DNA from 3 places in the Streptomyces sp. NPDC087859 genome. Region 3 is predicted to be linked to each of the others. Evidence: riboswitches for the same ligand, from Rfam matches in the RefSeq annotation. Region 3 holds a riboswitch; each other region holds the start of a gene.
What was found. Region 3 has a riboswitch for cyclic di-AMP ahead of ACIOHP_RS12315 (transglycosylase family protein). Riboswitches for the same ligand answer to the same signal wherever they lie in the genome.

Region 1 (5,856 bases), on a different contig from region 3:
CGAGCTGCTGCCGGCCGAGCGCCGAGACCCGGGTACCGAGCACGGCCGTAGCGGCTACGGCGGTGAGCGCGCCCGGCGTCTCGGCCTCCGCCACCCACCTCGCCCGGTCCCACAACAGCCGTACGGCGAAGTCGGCGGCCAACGCGACCCACGCGACGCCGGCCAGCGTGAGGGTGATCCGCGACAGGGTCTCGTACCTCGTCAGATGCAGAGCGACGGACACGATGCCGGTCGCCATCACGGCGGCCCCGGCGGCGGGCGGCCGCTGGGACCACCAGGCGTGGAGGGGGGAGCGGGGGGAGGCGCCGGACATGGGGCGATGCTAAGGAGCGCGGCCCGGCTCGGGGGCGGGGCGCGCGAGCGGGCGCGGGCAAATACGCGCGGGCGCAGTCATGGGAGGGGGGCGCGGCCCGGTGGGCAGGTGTGCGGAGTGATGGGCAGATGGGTCCCACGCCCGGATCGCACCGGAACCACCCCACCTGGACTTTTATCGCCCGATGCCGGCACGGACCTGCCCGTCGTCTGAGTAGTTCCGCTCATGACAAACCCCGTCGTCGGGCGCCAGACTCTGGCCATGGCTCTCAGACGATCAGTTGCCCTCGCCCTCGTGGCGGTCGCCCTCACCGCATGCGGGAGTCAGAAAGGCGGGGCGGCCGATGGGGCCGGCGCCGCTCGGCCGGCCTCGCCGACCTCCTCCTATCCGCCCCCGCCGAAGTGCGCGCAGTCCTCGGCGACGCCCACCGCCCTGCCTCCCTCCCCCTCCGCATCGGACACGGCCGGAGAACAGCAGGACGGACCCGGGGACGCTCCCCCCAACTACGCCGACAACCACGCGTACCGCATGCAGGCGTCCTTGAGTGCCGAGCAGCAGGCCGGCGGGCAGGCGTCGGCCGAGCTGATCCTGGCGGAGCTGGAGAAGGTCCGGAAGGAGGGCGGATCGGGGGAGTTCGGTGTCTTCGGCGACGAGCGGGTCGAGGCGGCGCTGCGGCGGGTCGGGTGCGGTGAGAAGCACGGGGTCTTCGTCGGGAACGGGTACTACGCCGTCTACACGGGCGTCGTGTGCGTCTCCGGACGGGTGACGAAGGACGAGCTGACCGGCGAGGTGCACGGCGTCTATGTCGAGCCCCAGCCCGGCGAGGGGCCCTGCGTCGAGAACCGGGGAGGTCACTGACGCCAGGGCCCTGCCGCGCGTCAGGCCGGCCGTACGACGCTGTGGATCGCCGACTCGCCGTCGTAGTAGATGGACTCCTCGCGCACGTACGCCCCCGGCTTCGGCGCGTGGATCATCTTGCCGTTGCCGATGTAGATGCCGACGTGGGTGACATCGTCGTAGAAGAAGACGAGGTCGCCGGGCTGGGCGTTGGCGAGGGTGACCGTGGTGCCGGCGTTCACCTGGTCGTAGGTGGTGCGGGGGAGAGAGATTCCGGCGGCGTTCCAGGCGGCCTGGGTGAGGCCGGAGCAGTCGTAGGAGTCGGGGCCGGTGGCGCCCCAGACGTACGGCTTGCCCACCTGGGAGCGGGCGAAGGCGAGGGCCTTCTCGGCCTTCGTGGCGTACGAGGAGTCCGAGGTCTCCGCGGTCTCCGTGGACGACGAGGAGCTGCCCGCCGACTCCTCGGCCGCGGCGGCCTCCGCCGCCGCCTTCTGCTCGGCCGCCTGCTGCTTCGCCAGCTCGGCGGCCTTGCGGGCGGCCTCTTCCTGCTTCTTCTTCTCGATCGCCGCGAGGCGCGCCTTCTCCTCGGCGGTCAGCTGCGACAGCAGCTCGCGCGCGGCGGACAGCTTCCGCTGAACGGTCGCCTTGGCGGTCTTCAGGTCGCCCTGCGCGTCGGAGAGCGTCTCGAGGCTGTCGGTGGCCTCCTGGCGCTTCTTCATCGTCGCGGACTGCTCGGTGACGTAGTCGTCGACCGCGTCCTTCTGACGGGACGTCATACGGCCCATCAGCTGCGTCTGGTCGAAGTAGTCCTGCGGGGAGTCCGCGAGCAGGAAGGTCGCGGTGTCGGGCGCGGAGGCGCCGGTGCGGTACTGGGCCGCGGCGAAGGAACCGAGCTCCTCGCGGGCCTCGTTGAGCTTCTGGGTGCGCTGGGCGACGTCGTCGAGGAGGGTGTCGACCTCCTTGCGCTGCTTGGAGGTCTTCTCCTTGGCCGAGTTGTACTTCTCGGTCGCCGACTCCGCCTGGCGGTAGAGGTCGTCGACCTTCTTCTCGACTTCCTCGATGCTCGGCTTGTCATCGGTCGAGGGCGCGGCGGTGGCCGTCTGGGAGAGCAGGGCCACGGAGGTGAGGGCGGCCGTGGCGAGAGCGGGTGTGCGTATGCCGGCTACGCGCGTACCCGGGGGAGGCGGCTTGCGGTGCGACGCCAAGGTCGGCGACTCCTTCCATACTCCGCCTACCGAGTTAGCTGTCGGGTTCGGGCGGGTGGTTCGGAAGGGTTGCCCTACGGCTGTTCCCGGTGCGGGAGTCGGCCGATTCACCCCAAGTTCGGTGGGTCCCCGGTTCCGGGTGCGCGGCGGCGCTCCGGATTCGGCGGAGGCCGCGCGGCCCGGCGACGTTCGCCGGTGGGGGTCGTACGGCCTTCCGGCACGGTAGCCAACGGGTGTGGCCCCTGTGAAGGTTGATGTCCGATAGGCCCGATACATTTTCGTGACCTTAGGTCAGGACGTTGCTCGCGGTGGTACATACGGAGTGATCTGCAATGACTTGTGCGCATTGCGGTCGATCCGTCGCGGAACGTGTCGGGACGGTGATGGAGGGTGATGAGGTCGGCCCATGTTCTCGGGGCGGCGGCGGGGTGTCAGTGGGGAGCCCTAGACTCGGAGAGCGATGAGCAGCCTCTTTGACGACAGCTTCCTGGCGGACCTCCAAGCCTCTAAGGGCCGCGAGGAGGAGCCCCCGCCACCGCCCGAGGACGAGCACGTACCGGAACCCGTTCCGGACGACCTGTTCGGCGGCAGGTTCGACGTGCCGCCGGACCGGGACGCGTACTACCGCGACGGCGCCCCGCGCCCCGTGCTGGACGCGGCCGCGCTCATCGACGGACTCAACGAGAACCAGCGCGCGGCCGTCGTGCACTCCGACACCCCGCTGCTCATCGTGGCCGGCGCCGGCTCCGGCAAGACGCGGGTGCTCACCCACCGCATCGCCTACCTGCTGGCCGAGCGGAATGTCCACCCGGGCCAGATCCTCGCGATCACCTTCACCAACAAGGCCGCGGGCGAGATGAAGGAGCGCGTCGAGCAGCTCGTCGGCCCGCGCGCCAACGCGATGTGGGTGATGACGTTCCACAGCGCGTGCGTGCGGATCCTGCGGAGGGAATCCAAGAAGCTCGGCTTCACGTCGTCGTTCTCGATCTACGACGCGGCCGACTCCAAGCGTCTGATGGCCCTGGTCTGCCGTGACCTCGACCTCGACCCCAAGCGCTTCCCGCCCAAGTCCTTCAGCGCCAAGATCAGCAACCTCAAGAACGAGCTGATCGACGAGGAGGACTTCGCCGCCCAGGCCACCGACGGCTTCGAGAAGACCCTCGCCCAGGCCTACGCCATGTACCAGGCGCGGCTGCGGGAGGCCAACGCGCTCGACTTCGACGACCTGATCATGACCACGGTCAATCTGCTGCGCGCCTTCCCGGACGTCGCCGAGCACTACCACCGGCGCTTCCGGCATGTCCTCGTCGACGAGTACCAGGACACCAACCACGCCCAGTACACGCTGGTCCGCGAGCTCGTGGGGACGAGCGAGCACCCCGTCGACGTCCCTCCGGCCGAGTTCGACCTCCCGCCCGCCGAACTGTGTGTCGTGGGCGACGCCGACCAGTCGATCTACGCCTTCCGCGGCGCGACGATCCGCAACATCCTCCAGTTCGAGGAGGACTACCCGAACGCGACGACGATCCTGCTGGAGCAGAACTACCGCTCCACACAGACGATCCTGTCCGCCGCCAACGCGGTCATCGAGCGCAACGAGTCCCGCCGCCCCAAGAACCTGTGGACCAACGCGGGCGCGGGCGCGCGCATCACCGGATATGTCGCCGACACCGAGCACGACGAGGCGCAGTTCGTCGCCGAGGAGATAGACCGACTGACGGACTCGGGCGACGCCAAGGCCGGCGACGTCGCCGTCTTCTACCGGACCAACGCCCAGTCCCGTGTCTTCGAAGAGATCTTCATCCGCGTCGGCCTGCCCTACAAGGTCGTCGGCGGTGTCCGCTTCTACGAGCGCAAGGAGGTCCGGGACGTCCTGGCCTACCTGCGTGTCCTCGCCAACCCCGAGGACTCGGTGCCGCTGCGCCGCATCCTCAACGTCCCCAAGCGCGGTATCGGCGAGCGCGCCGAGGCGATGATCGACGCCCTGTCCCAGCGCGAGAAGATCAGCTTCCCGCAGGCGCTGAAGCGGGTCGACGAGGCGTACGGCATGGCCGCGCGGTCGACGAACGCCGTGAAGCGGTTCAACGTGCTGATGGAGGAGCTCCGTACGATCGTCGAGTCCGGCGCGGGCCCGGCGACCGTCCTGGAGGCGGTGCTCGAACGCACCGGCTATCTGGCCGAGTTGCAGGCCTCCACCGACCCGCAGGACGAGACCCGGATCGAGAACCTCCAGGAACTCGCCGCCGTGGCCCTGGAGTTCGAGCAGGAGTCCGGGGAAGCCGCGGAAGGCGAGGCGGCGGCTCCGGTCGGTCTCGCCGCGTTCCTCGAGCGGGTCGCGCTCGTCGCCGACTCCGACCAGATCCCCGACGAGGACGAGGACGGCTCCGGCGTCATCACCCTGATGACCCTGCACACCGCCAAGGGACTGGAGTTCCCGGTCGTCTTCCTGACCGGCATGGAGGACGGCGTCTTCCCGCACATGCGCTCCCTCGGCCAGACCAAGGAGCTGGAGGAGGAGCGGCGCCTGGCGTACGTCGGCATCACGCGCGCGCGGGAACGGCTGTATCTGACGCGGTCGGCGCTGCGCAGCGCGTGGGGCCAGCCGTCCTACAACCCGCCCTCGCGCTTCCTGTCGGAGATCCCGGAGCAGCACGTGGACTGGAAGCGGACGGGTGCCACCACGCCGGTCTCCTCCGGGCCCGCGTCGGGAGTGGCCGCCTCCCTGTCCTCGTCCCGCTCCCGCTCCTCGGCGAGGGGAGCGTCCGGCTTCGCCACGAGCCGCGCCTCCGACAAGCCGGTCGTCTCGCTGGCCGTCGGGGACCGCGTCACACACGACCAGTTCGGGCTCGGCACGGTGACATCGGTGAAGGGCACGGGCGCGAACACCGAGGCGACGATCGACTTCGGTGACACCAAGCCGAAGCGGCTGCTGCTGCGGTACGCGCCGGTGGAGAAGCTGTAAGGGCGGTTCCAGGCGGTTCCATGAGTGAGCCCCCGCTGCCGTGAAGTGCGGGGGCTCACAGGGAAGTTGTCGCCTGACGTCTTACGTCGGGTCCAGCCCGTGGCTGCGCAGCCACGGAAGCGGGTCGATCGCCGAGCCACCGGCCGGGCGCACCTCGAAGTGCAGGTGCGGTCCCGTGGAGTTGCCGGAGTTGCCGGAGTACGCGATCGGGTCGCCGGCCTTGACGGTCGTACCGGAGGCGACACGGTAGCTGGAGAGGTGGCAGTACCACGTCTCCGTGCCGTCCATCGCGGTCACGATCATCATGTTGCCGTAGGCGCTGTTCCACTGCGTCCGCACGGTGCCGTCGGTCGCGGCCATCACCGTCGTGCCGTAGGAGACCGGGAAGTCGATGCCGGTGTGCACGGACATCCAGTTGACGCCGGCCTGACCGTAGTAGGCGCTGAGGCCGTGCCGGGCCACCGGGAGCGCGAACTTGGGGCGCAGCCGCTCCTTGCGGGCCGCCTCCTCCGCCGCCTTCTTCTTCTCGGCCACCTGCT
Region 2 (5,856 bases), on a different contig from region 3:
GCACGGGCGGGACCGGGCGGTGCCGTGGGAGCCGGGGGCCACCGAGGAGGTGGCGTTCGACCTCAACGGCATCGGCCACGCCTTCCCGCCCGGCCACCGCATCCGGCTCGCCGTCTCCTCCGCGTACTGGCCGTGGATCTGGCCGCAGGCCGACTCCGCGGCGGGCTTCGCGCTGGACCCGGCGGGGAGTTTCCTCGAACTTCCGGTGCGATCCCGTGAGTCGGCGGGCGACATCACCTTCGACGAGCCCGAACAGGCCGAGCCGCTCGGCGTCAACTTCCCCGCCACGCTGGACGAACCGCGCCCCGAGCGACTGGTCGTACGCGATGTCGCCAAGGGTGAGTGGCGTCTGGAGGTCGACCCCCGGTACGGCGGCACGCGCGTGTACCCGGACGGTCTGGAGTTCACCGAGGACGCGCTGGAGACGTACACGATCGACGAAACGGACCCGCTGTCGGCACGCACCCGCTCGGACTGGTCGATCCGGCTGCACCGGCCGGAGCTCGCGTGGGACACGACGGTCCGTACGCGCTCGGAGATCAGCTGTGCCGGGGCGGAGTTCTTCCTGGCCGCCAACGAGGTGGTCTGCACGGAGGGCGGCGAGGTGGTGTTCCACCGGACGTGGGAGAAGCGGATTCCGAGAACAGCCGGTTGAGGTTAATTGCCCGATTTGCGGCCGGATTTCATCTTCAGTGACTTGAGTCACTTCATTCTGTGGGCGGGCTGTGAGATCACGTCCGCCGATCCGCCATGCACGAACGCCAGTTGGTGATTGGCGGTCGCAAAGGATCAAGCACCCCATACGCCTCAGACCGAGGTCAATGGGCTCGTTGTGTGAATCCGGTACTTGTTCCGGACATGTGCTCTCGCATACGTTCCCGGCCGGGCGGAACGCCGAATCCTGCCGCCGCCCGGAGACCGCTCACCTACGAGAACTCACGGCAGGAGCGGGGGAACCAGGTAAGTCGCCGGACATAACGGACCGGCTTGGGGTGAAGTCGTGTCGCCGTACGGCGGCCCGGCCGGGCATCTCCCGCCCGAACCCGACAGCTCACCTCGCAGGCGTCGGAGAGGAACCGTCATGCCTGCTGCCGCTCAGCACCGTCGCACCAGAACGTCCCGCCTCGCCCGCAAGCTCGCCGTCGCCGGTACCGGCATCGCCGTCCTCGCGCTCCCGGTCATCGGCGCGACCAGCGCCTCCGCGGCCACCCCGACCGTGACCACGGCGACCTCGCTGGGCTACACCAACACGCTCGACGGCTGGATCCAGGCGTCGCTCCAGGTCATGGCCCAGAACGGCATCCCCGGGTCGTACGACAGCATCTACCGCAACATCATCCGCGAGTCGTCGGGCAACCCCTACGCCATCAACAACTGGGACTCCAACGCGGCCGCCGGCACCCCCTCCAAGGGCCTGCTCCAGGTCATCGACCCCACCTTCCAGGCGTACCACGTCTCCGGCACCTCGTGGGACCCCTACGACCCGGTCGCCAACATCACCGCGGCCTGCAACTACGCGGCGCAGCGGTACGGGTCGATCGACAACGTGTGGGGCGCGTACTAGGCCGACAGGGCCTAGGCCTGCCGGAAGAGTCTTTCGAGGACGACGGCGATGCCGTCGTCCTCGTTCGACAGGGTCACCTCGTCGGCCACGGCCTTGAGTTCGGGGTGGGCGTTGGCCATCGCGACGCCATGTGCCGCCCAGTCGAACATGGGGATGTCGTTGGGCATGTCGCCGAAGGCGATGGTGTGTTGAGGGCCGAGGCCGAGGTGGTCGGCGGCCAGGGCCAGGCCCGTCGCCTTGGTGATGCCGCATGGCTGGAGTTCGACGGTGCCGGGGCCCGACATCGTCACCGTCGCGAGGGAACCGACGACTCCGCGGGCCGTCGCCGCCAACTCGTCGTCGGACAGGGCGGGATGGCGGAGCAGGACCTTGCTGATGGGCGCACACCACAGGTCGTCGCGGCGGTCGACCCGTACGGCGGGGAGGGTGGGGTGCGGCATCAGATACCCCGGCTCGATGAGCGTGAGACCGTCGACGCCGTCCTGGTCGACGGCGGCGTACACCTGGCCGACCTCCGCCTCGATCTTGCCGAGCGCGGTCTCGGCCAACTCCCGGTCCAGGGTCACCGACCACAGCAGACGGTCCGCGCCGGCGTCGTACACCTGCGCGCCCTGCCCGCACACCGCGAGCCCCGTGCTGCCCAGGTCGTCGAGGAGCGGCCGCACTCTCGGGGCCGGCCGGCCGGTCACCACCAGATGCCGGGCCCCGGCCTCCGCCACCCGCGCGAGCGCGGCGAGCGAACGGTCGGAGAGCGTGTCGTCGCCCCGGAGCAGGGTTCCGTCCAGGTCAGTGGCGACGAGTGAATATGCGGTGGGTGCGGCCATGATCAGAGAATACGGATGGAAACCCCCATCGACTCGACGCGAACCGGACGGCTGCACCCTTCACATCCGTTGACGTCTGCTCCGGTTCGACGCGCAAGTGGAGCCTCTCCTTGAGCGGTCACGATCGAGGGCGAACCGGCCGAGCGCGCGAACCATCCCGCTGAAGCTGTGAGCGTGCACAGCAGATAAGCGTTTCAACCCCTTGTCAACGAAGGGGCCGTCGGGTTACCTACATGTTGCTCGCGGATGACAGGCACTCTTGATTCTGTGCACGATCCCAGATTCGCGAGCCGCGCTGATCTTCTGGCTACTTCGACTTGAGCACTTCGAGAGGAACCGCACATGCGCAGACGCAGTGTCCTCACCGCCGCGGGAGCCGCCGCACTGGCCGTTCCCGTGCTGGGGGCAACGCCCGCGGCCGCCTCCGCGGGCGGTCGCCGTGGGCTGGACATCCGGGCCATGGACATCTCCTCACTGCCCAAGAACGAGGACCACGGCGCCGTGTACCGCACGGCCGACGGCCGCCGCGAGGACCCGGTCCGCCTCCTCGCCCACGCGGGGATCACCCACGCCCGTCTGAAGGTCTGGGTGAACCCGGTCGACGGCTACAACAACAAGGCCCGTGTCCTCCCGCTCGCCCGCCGTCTGAGACGGGCCGGCATAGGCATCTGGATCGACTTCCACTACTCCGACACATGGGCCGACCCGGCGCACCAGACGAAGCCGGCCGCGTGGGCGGACCTGGACATCACGGGTCTGACGCGGGCGGTCTACGACCACACGGCCGATGTGCTCGGCGCCCTGAAGCGGCAGGGCACCCCCGCCGACCTCGTGCAGGTCGGCAACGAGATCAACGGCGGCATGCTCTGGCCCGAGGGCAAGAACTGGGGCAGCGACAGCGGGGGTTGGGGCAACCTGGCCGCCCTCCTGAAGTCCGGCCTGAGCGCCGCCCGCGACACCTCGCCGCGCATCCGCACGATGCTGCACATCGCCGCGGGCGGCGACAACGGCACGTCCCGCTGGTGGTTCGACACCGCGGTGTCCTACGGCCTCGACTTCGACATCATCGCCCAGTCGTACTACCCGTTCTGGCACGGCACCCTGGAGACCGCCGCCGCCAACCTCGCGGACCTCACCGCCCGTTACGGCAAGCCGGTCGTGATTGCCGAGACGGCTTACCCGTTCACGCTGGGCAGCGAGGACGACATCAACGACATCCTCAACAGCCCCTCGCAGCTCACCCCCGGCTTCCCCGCCACCCCCGAGGGCCAGGCCGCCTGGCTGCGCGCGGTCGCCGACCTCACCGCCGCCGTCCCCGGCGGACAGGGTCTCGGCTACTGCTACTGGGAAGGCGCGTGGACCTACCGCGCCGGCAGCGGCTGGAATCCGCAGGACCCGGGGTCGGGCAACGCCTGGGAGAACCTGGCGCTGTTCGACTTCGACGACAGGGCACTGCCGGGGCTGCGGACGCTGGGCCGCTACCGGTCGTAACTCCCCCTGACAGGGCGCTGACCGGGCTTTGCACGGTACGGCCGTACCGGCGTGGGTGGGATGCTCGCGGGGTGACGGATCAACCGGAGACCTTTCTGAACCATCTGCGGACGGCCGCGGTCGGCGTGCTGGAGCGCATACCCGAGGAGCTGAAGGCCGAGATCTACACCCTGGCCTTCAACATCTGGCGCGTCGACTACGACGACCGTCATCCCTACGTCGACATCGGCTACAACACGGAGAGCCAGTACGAACGGGAGCGGCGGCCGGAAGACCCCGGCGAGGCCCGCTGGAACTACGCCTGCTGGATCCTCGAGGGCTTCGAGAAACTCGGGAACGTCCCCGAGGATCCGGTCGGCGGCCGGGTGCACGAGGCGGAGGTCCGGCGGCTCGGCGCCTGGTTCGACTCCGGGAACGAGGAGGACGAGAAGGACGAGGGCGAGATCGACGCCAAGTCGGACCTTCTCCGTCTGCACTTCTACGACGCCGTCATCGACCTCGCCCGCCATCTGCACGCCGACGGAGTGATCGAGAAGACCTTCGGCCGTCCCCTCCCCGTCGTCGTGTTCGACATGGACTGCCCCGGCTGGGAGCTCCACGCCACCGAGGCCGCCAACCCGCCCGAACTGATCCAGGAGTTCATGGCGTGGCAGCAGGACCAGCTGCCCGACTCCTGACCGCGCGAAGCCGCCAATCGCCCTTATCGGAATATCGCGGACTCTTCAGGCCCTCCCAAGACCAGCGACTCGGCCGTAACGTGTGGCGCGACCACATGGCACACGCAGCGATTGAGAGCGAGGCAGTACCCCATGCCCCCCTTCGATCTCCCCGAGGGCGACCCCTTCGGCCCGCACAACCTTCCGTACGGCGTCTTTTCCGTGGGAGAACCGGCCGACCGGACCGTCGGCGTCCGGCTCGGCGACCACGTACTCGACGCCGGCGCGGCGGCCCACGCCCTGGGTTCGCCGTACGCCGCCCTGCTCGCCCGGCCGTCCCTGAACCCGCTGCTCGCGGCGGGCCGCACCACGTGGTCGGACGTACGCCGGGCCCTGACGGCATGGGTGACGGTGCCCTCGCACCAGTCGGCCGTCCAGGAGTTCCTGCACCCGCTCTCCTCGGTGACCCTGCACCTGCCCTTCGAGGTCGCGGACTACGTCGACTTCTACGCCTCCGAGAACCACGCCCGCAACGTCGGCCAGATGTTCCGCCCCGACGCCGCGGACTCCCTGACCCCCAACTGGAAACACCTGCCGATCGGCTACCACGGCCGCTCGGGCACGGTCGTGGTGTCGGGGACGGACGTCGTACGACCGTCCGGCCAGCGCAAGGCCCCCTCGGACACGGAACCCGTCTTCGGCCCCTCGGTCCGCCTGGACATCGAGGCGGAGGTCGGCTTCGTGGTCGGCGTGCCCTCGGCCATGGGCTCGCCGGTGGCACTGGGCGACTTCCGGGAGCACGTCTTCGGACTGTGCCTCCTCAACGACTGGTCCGCACGCGACGTCCAGGCCTGGGAGTACGTCCCCCTCGGCCCGTTCCTCGGCAAGTCCTTCGCCACCTCGGTGTCGGCGTGGATCACCCCGCTGGACGCGCTGGAGGAGGCGCGGGTGACGCCGCCGGAGCGGACACACGCACTGCTGCCGTACCTCGACGACTCCGCCTCCGGGGACGGTCCGGGCGGCTACGACCTCCGTATCTCCGTGTCGATCAACGGGCACCTGGTCTCCGAGCCCCCCTTCTCCTCCATGTACTGGACCGCCGCGCAGCAACTGGCCCATATGACGGTGAACGGCGCTTCGCTGCGGACCGGCGACCTCTACGGCTCCGGAACCGTCAGCGGACCCTCCGAGCACGAACGCGGATCCCTGCTGGAACTGACCTGGAACGGCCGCGACGCCCTCGAACTCCCCGACGGCAAACGGACCTTCCTGGAGGACGGGGACGTGGTGACCCTGTCGGCGTGGGCACCGGGGCCGGACG
Region 3 (5,856 bases):
GAGGATGTCGTGCTCGCTCACGACGACCTCCTCGGCCCCGGTCCGCTCCATGATCGAGAGCAGTACGAGAGCCCCCGCGGCGATGACGTCCACGCGCCCGGGGTGCATGGAGGGAACGGCCGCGCGCTCGGCGTGCGTGGAGCGCAGCAGCCACTCGGTGATCTCGCGGACCCGCTCGCGGGAGACCCGGGAGTGGTGGATGCGGGCCGAGTCGTACGCGGGCAGCTCCTGCGCGATCGCCGACACGGTGGTGACGGACCCGGCGAGCCCCACCAGCGTGCGCGCCTCGCGCAGCGGCACGGACTCCTCGGCGAGGTCGAGGGCGGCCTCGATGTCGGCGCGCATGGCGGCGATCTGCGCCTCGGAGGGCGGGTCGGTCACGACCCCGTCCTGGACGAGATGCCGCTCGGTCATCCGCACACAGCCGATGTCGACGGAACGGGCGGCGCGCACCCGGTCGTCCCCGACCACGAACTCCGTCGAGCCGCCGCCGATGTCCACGACGAGATACGGCTCGGCGAACCCGTCGTGGCCGGTCAGCTCCTTGGTGGCGCCCGTGAAGGAGAACTCCGCCTCCCGCTCGCCGGAGATGACCTCGGGCTCGACACCGAGGATCTCGAGGACGCCCCGGACGAACTCGTCCCGGTTCGAGGCGTCCCGGGAGGCGGAGGTGGCCACGAACCGCACCTTGCCGGCGCCCAGTCCACGGATCACGTCCGCGTACTCCCGGCAGGCCGCGAACGTCCGCTCCAGCGCCTCCGGGGCCAGCCTGCCGGTCCGGTCCACGTCCTGGCCGAGCCGCACGATCGTCATCCGCCGGTCCAGCTCCACCAGCTCACCGGTGGCGGGGTTGACGTCCGCGACGAGGAGGCGGATGGAGTTCGTACCGCAGTCGACGGCGGCGACCCGGCCGAACCCCTCGGGGGCCGGCGGGGCGTCGGCGAAGGAGCCGCCGCGGGCCTCGGCGGGACCGGAGACCACGCCCTCCTCGCCCGGCAGCTCGTCCGCCGGGTCGGGAGCCACGAGCGGCTGCACGCACGGACCCTTGCGCCACCACTCCGGCAGCATCTCGATCGCCTCGTCGCCCAGCGGGTTCACACCGGGCCCCGCGGCCAGGGAGTGCCCCACCAGCACATGCAGGCACTTCACCCGGTCCGGCATGCCACCCGCGCTCGGGAAGCCCTCCAGGACCTCGATGGCGTCACGGCGCGCGATGTAGTCCTCGTGCGCGCCGCGGTAGGCGGCGGCGAGCTCCGGGTCGCTCTGGAGCCGCTCCGTCATCTCCTTCATGACGCCGTTCGCCTCCAGCGTGCCGATCGCCGAGGCGGCGCGCGGACACGTCAGGTAGTACGTCGTCGGGAAGGGCGTGCCGTCGGGGAGCCGGGGGGCCGTCTCCACCACGTCCGGCTGGCCGCACGGACAGCGGTGCGCGATCGCGCGCAGGCCGCGCGGCGGACGCCCGAGCTGCTGCTTGAAGGCCTCGACGTCGGCGTCGGTGGGCTCGGTGCGCTCGGTGGTCGGCGGGGGCGTTTCCATGCCGTACGAAAGTCTCTCTGCTGTCTGACTGCGGAAAAGGTCGGTTCACTGGTCGGAGGCGTCGGACTTGTCGACCCCGTCCCAGACGTTGGAGTACCAGGGGCGGTCGGCCGCCCCCATGTCGGCCCGCGACTGCCGCGCCGCGCCCGGATCGACGACGATGAACCCCGTCTCCCCCGGCATCACGTAGTGGAGCCGCTCGCGGATCCGCTGCTCGGCGTACGCGTCGTCCTGCCAGCGTGCCTTCTGGTCCCGCAGCTGCTCGACCCGCTGCCGGGCCTGTTCCTGCTGCCGCTGGAGGTCCGCGATCTCGGCGCGCTGGGAGACGTACTGCCTTATCGGATAGGCGAGCGCGACGATCAGCGAGCACAGGACCAGCGCGAGCAGTGCCGCCCGGCCGGTCAGCCGGGAGCGGCGGGCCTGCCGCTTGGTCTGGGAACGGTAGACCCGGGCCGCGGTCTGCTCGCCGAGCAGCCGGATCCTGGTCGCGGTGGAGAACCGGTCCCGGTCCTTGACGGCCATGTCCCAGCCCCTCCTTCACACACGCGCGTACGTCCCCGCACACGGTACGGGACCGGTGCGGGGACGTACGTACGACTGGCTAAGCCTTAGCCCTGCCGAGATCAGCCCTTGAAGCGGGGGAACGCGGAGCGGCCGGCGTACACCGCGGCGTCGTCGAGGATCTCCTCGATGCGCAGCAGCTGGTTGTACTTGGCGACGCGGTCCGAGCGGGCCGGGGCGCCGGTCTTGATCTGACCGCAGTTCACCGCGACGGCGAGGTCGGCGATGGTGACGTCCTCGGTCTCGCCGGAGCGGTGGGACATCATGCACTTGAAGCCGTTGCGCTGGGCCATCTCGACGGCGTCCAGGGTCTCGGTCAGCGAGCCGATCTGGTTCACCTTGACGAGCAGGGCGTTCGCGGAGCCCTCCTCGATGCCGCGGGCCAGGCGCTCGGGGTTGGTGACGAACAGGTCGTCGCCGACGATCTGGACCTTGTCGCCGATCTTCTCGGTGATGGTGTTCCAGCCGGCCCAGTCGTCCTCGTACAGCGGGTCCTCGATGGAGACGAGCGGGTACGCGGAGACGAGCTCCTCGTAGTACTCGGTCATCTCGGCGGCCGAGCGGGACTTGCCCTCGAACTCGTACTTGCCGTCCTTGTAGAACTCGGACGCGGCGACGTCGAGCGCGAGCGCGATCTGCTCGCCGGGGACGTAGCCGGCCTGCTTGATGGCCTCGATGATGAGGTCCAGGGCGGCGCGGTTGGACTCCAGGTTCGGGGCGAAGCCGCCCTCGTCGCCGAGGCCGGTGGACAGGCCCTTGGTCTTCAGCACCTTCTTGAGGGTGTGGTAGACCTCGGCGCCCCAGCGCAGCGCCTCGGAGAAGGACTCCGCGCCGATCGGGGCGATCATGAACTCCTGGATGTCCACGTTGGAGTCGGCGTGCGAGCCGCCGTTCAGGATGTTCATCATCGGAACGGGCAGCAGGTGCGCGTTCGGGCCGCCCAGGTAGCGGAAGAGCGGGAGGTCGCTGGCCTCGGAGGCGGCGTGGGCGACGGCGAGGGAGACGCCGAGGATGGCGTTGGCGCCGAGCGAGCCCTTGTTGTCGGTGGCGTCCAGGTCGAACATCGCCTGGTCGATCAGGCGCTGCTCGGTGGCGTCGTAGCCGACGAGCTCCGGGCCGATCTGCTCGATGACGGCGAGGACGGCCTTCTCGACACCCTTGCCGCCGTAGCGGTTGGGGTCACCGTCGCGGAGCTCGATGGCCTCGAAGGCGCCGGTGGAAGCACCGGAGGGAACGGCGGCACGACCCGTGCTGCCGTCGTCGAGGCCGACCTCGACCTCGACCGTGGGGTTGCCTCGGGAGTCCAGGATTTCCCGGGCTACGACGACGTCGATGGACGGCACGAGCATCTCCTTCTTGGGATGTGACACGGTCCGCCGGGACCGCGGTGTGTTCTGCGAGACGAGCCTAACCGGCTCCGGGCGTTCGGCCACCGTGCGGACCGCCCCGTGGACAGAACCGAGAGTAAATTGTTTCCGAACGGAACAAAGACGGTTTCGGAAACCTGGCAGAAACCGGCGCAGAAAAAACCCCGCCCCGGTGCGTACGGGGGAACACGCACCGGAGCGGGGAGCCCGTGGGGACGGGGGGACCCTCACGAGGCCTTCAGTATGAGGACCACGGATGTGAGGGCGCTGTGGTTCAGCCGGGTCCTGCTCGAATGCGGCGGACCCTTACGCGAGGCGCAGCTACTACTTGAGGTGCAGCTGCTGACCCGGGTAGATGAAGTCGGCGTCGCTGACGATGTCCTTGTTCAGCTTGAACACCTTCTGCCAGCCGCCCTTGACGTCGTGCTCCTCGGCGATGGAGCTGAGGGTGTCACCCTTGACGACCTTGTACTCGCCGTCGCCCTTCTTGACCTTCTTGCCGGTCGGGGTGGTGACGGTCTTCTTGGCGGCCGGGCGCTCGGAGGAGCGGGAGGCCTGCTGCTCGGAGGAGCGGGTGCTGGTGCCGCTGTCGCTGGAGGAGCTCGACGAGCCGCCGCCGGTGTAGCTCGCGCTGGACAGGTTGACGCCGCAGGACGGCCAGGCACCCTTGCCCTGGCTCGCGAGGACCTTCTCGGCTATCTCGATCTGCTGACCCTTGGTGGCCTGGTTGGCCTGCGAGGCGTACGCCGTGCCGCCGTACGCGGCCCAGGTGGAGGCGGAGAACTGCAGACCGCCGTAGTAGCCGTTGCCGGTGTTGATGGTCCAGTCGCCGCCCGACTCGCACTGGGCGACGGCGTCCCACTCGGAGGCGGTGGCGGCGGAGGCGTTGCCGGCCGCCATCAGCGGGGCCGCGATGGCGACACCGGTGACGCCGGCGAGCGCGGCGGCCCGGGTGGCCTTGGAAGGACGACGGTGCTTGCCCTTGCCGGAAAACAGCATGGTGGATCCCCTCACCGACGCCTGCGAGGTGAGCTGTCGGGTTCGGGCCGGTTGAGTTGCCCGGCCGCGCATCTCGCGATGCGCGACTTCACCCCAAGCCGGTCCAGCGTGAACTGCTGGGCCCGGCACTTACCTTGGGTCCCCCGCTCCTGCCTACGGCGCTTGACGCGACGACTGTTCCCGTACGGCCGCTGGCAGGATTCGGCGTTGCGGCAGCCGGGGCTCGCGGTGACGAGCGGTGTTGACCGTAGACAGGGAATCCGGCGAATTTCAAAGACGATCAGGGCTTCTGAGACTCATCCCACACTTTCATCAAACCGGACATTTGATGAGAAGTGTGGTCTGAACTCCCGGCATTCTCCTGGGGTTTTCGCCCTATTCGCTACCGAGTACGAGGGTCTGACCGGGCTCGATGTCGCTCGGGTCGGCGCCGATGACCTGCTTGTTCTCGGCGTAGAGCCGGCGCCATCCGCCGTCGACGTCAAGGGAGTCGGCGATGGAGGCGAGCGTGTCGCCGACGCGGACGGTGTAGGACCCCTCGTCGGCGCTCGCGCCACGGTGCCGGCCGGTGCTCTCCTGGGTGGCGGAGAGGGCGCCGGTGTCGACGAGAGCCGAAGAGCCGCCTTCTTGCCATGAGTTGTCCGATTCAACACCCTTTGTCGGCGCTATGGATGGACTGTCGGGCGACTGTGAGTCTTCGGCGCCAGGGTCGGATGTGTCCGACTTGGATGAGTTGTCCGCTTCGGTGGACGCCGAGGGTGAGGACGTCGGATCGGCGGAGGACCCGTTCGACGAGTCGGATGATCCGGAGGAGTTGGACAGCCCGGACGAGGCGGATGAATCAGACGATTCAGATGAACCCGACTCTTCGGACTCCGACGGGGTGCCGCTCCCGACGCCGGTGTCGACATCGTCCGAGGCCGAGTCCTTGCTCAGCCCGTTCAGCAGACCGCAGGTGCCCCAGACGCCAACACCCTGGTCCGCGAGGACCTTCTCGGCGACGGCTATCTGCTGGTTGCGGCTGGCGAGGTCGGGACTCGTGGCGTAGTCGAGGCCGCCGTACTTCTCCCAGTTCTCCTGGGACAGCTTGAGCCCGCCGTAATAACCGTCACCCTTGTTCGCGCTCCAGGAACCGTCGGTCTCGCACTTGGCGACCTGGTCCCAGGTGTTCCCGTCGGCCGCGCTCGCGCCGGTGGCGCCCAGGAGCGGGATCGCGATGGCGGAGCCGGTCACTCCGGCCGCGACGAGCAGTGCCGGAGCCTGGCGGGGGCGACGGTGACGACCGTTCCCGGTGAGCATGCGGAGGCCTTTCGCGAGACAACAGTGACCGGCGCGGCGGATGAAGACAGTCGCCGCGCTGATGCGTGAACGTATCGGCAGTCGATCACTTGTC

Region 1: it holds a riboswitch for cyclic di-AMP, as region 3 does, so the genes downstream of both, ACIOHP_RS02320 (NlpC/P60 family protein) here and ACIOHP_RS12315 (transglycosylase family protein) in region 3, are expected to answer to the same signal.
Region 2: it holds a riboswitch for cyclic di-AMP, as region 3 does, so the genes downstream of both, ACIOHP_RS03325 (transglycosylase SLT domain-containing protein) here and ACIOHP_RS12315 (transglycosylase family protein) in region 3, are expected to answer to the same signal.

Annotation. Positions count from the first base shown of each region.
Region 1 covers NZ_JBIUUU010000001.1:496,566-502,421, reverse strand. The annotation lists gene ACIOHP_RS02330 (tellurite resistance/C4-dicarboxylate transporter family protein) at 1-313, opposite strand, end outside; gene ACIOHP_RS02325 (hypothetical protein) at 575-1,171, shown strand; gene ACIOHP_RS02320 (NlpC/P60 family protein) at 1,192-2,355, opposite strand; cyclic di-AMP (ydaO/yuaA leader) riboswitch at 2,363-2,531, opposite strand; gene pcrA (DNA helicase PcrA) at 2,816-5,317, shown strand; gene ACIOHP_RS02310 (peptidoglycan DD-metalloendopeptidase family protein) at 5,399-5,856, opposite strand, start outside.
Region 2 covers NZ_JBIUUU010000001.1:702,495-708,350, forward strand. The annotation lists gene ACIOHP_RS03320 (CocE/NonD family hydrolase) at 1-655, shown strand, start outside; cyclic di-AMP (ydaO/yuaA leader) riboswitch at 920-1,080, shown strand; gene ACIOHP_RS03325 (transglycosylase SLT domain-containing protein) at 1,082-1,564, shown strand; gene ACIOHP_RS03330 (HAD family hydrolase) at 1,576-2,388, opposite strand; gene ACIOHP_RS03335 (arabinogalactan endo-beta-1,4-galactanase) at 2,731-3,879, shown strand; gene ACIOHP_RS03340 (hypothetical protein) at 3,951-4,556, shown strand; gene fahA (fumarylacetoacetase) at 4,689-5,856, shown strand, end outside.
Region 3 covers NZ_JBIUUU010000004.1:478,536-484,391, reverse strand. The annotation lists gene ACIOHP_RS12335 (Ppx/GppA phosphatase family protein) at 1-876, opposite strand, end outside; partial or broken gene ACIOHP_RS12330 (DUF501 domain-containing protein) at 1,132-1,536, opposite strand; gene ACIOHP_RS12325 (septum formation initiator family protein) at 1,582-2,058, opposite strand; gene eno (phosphopyruvate hydratase) at 2,160-3,440, opposite strand; gene ACIOHP_RS12315 (transglycosylase family protein) at 3,789-4,463, opposite strand; cyclic di-AMP (ydaO/yuaA leader) riboswitch at 4,467-4,634, opposite strand; gene ACIOHP_RS12310 (transglycosylase family protein) at 4,839-5,762, opposite strand.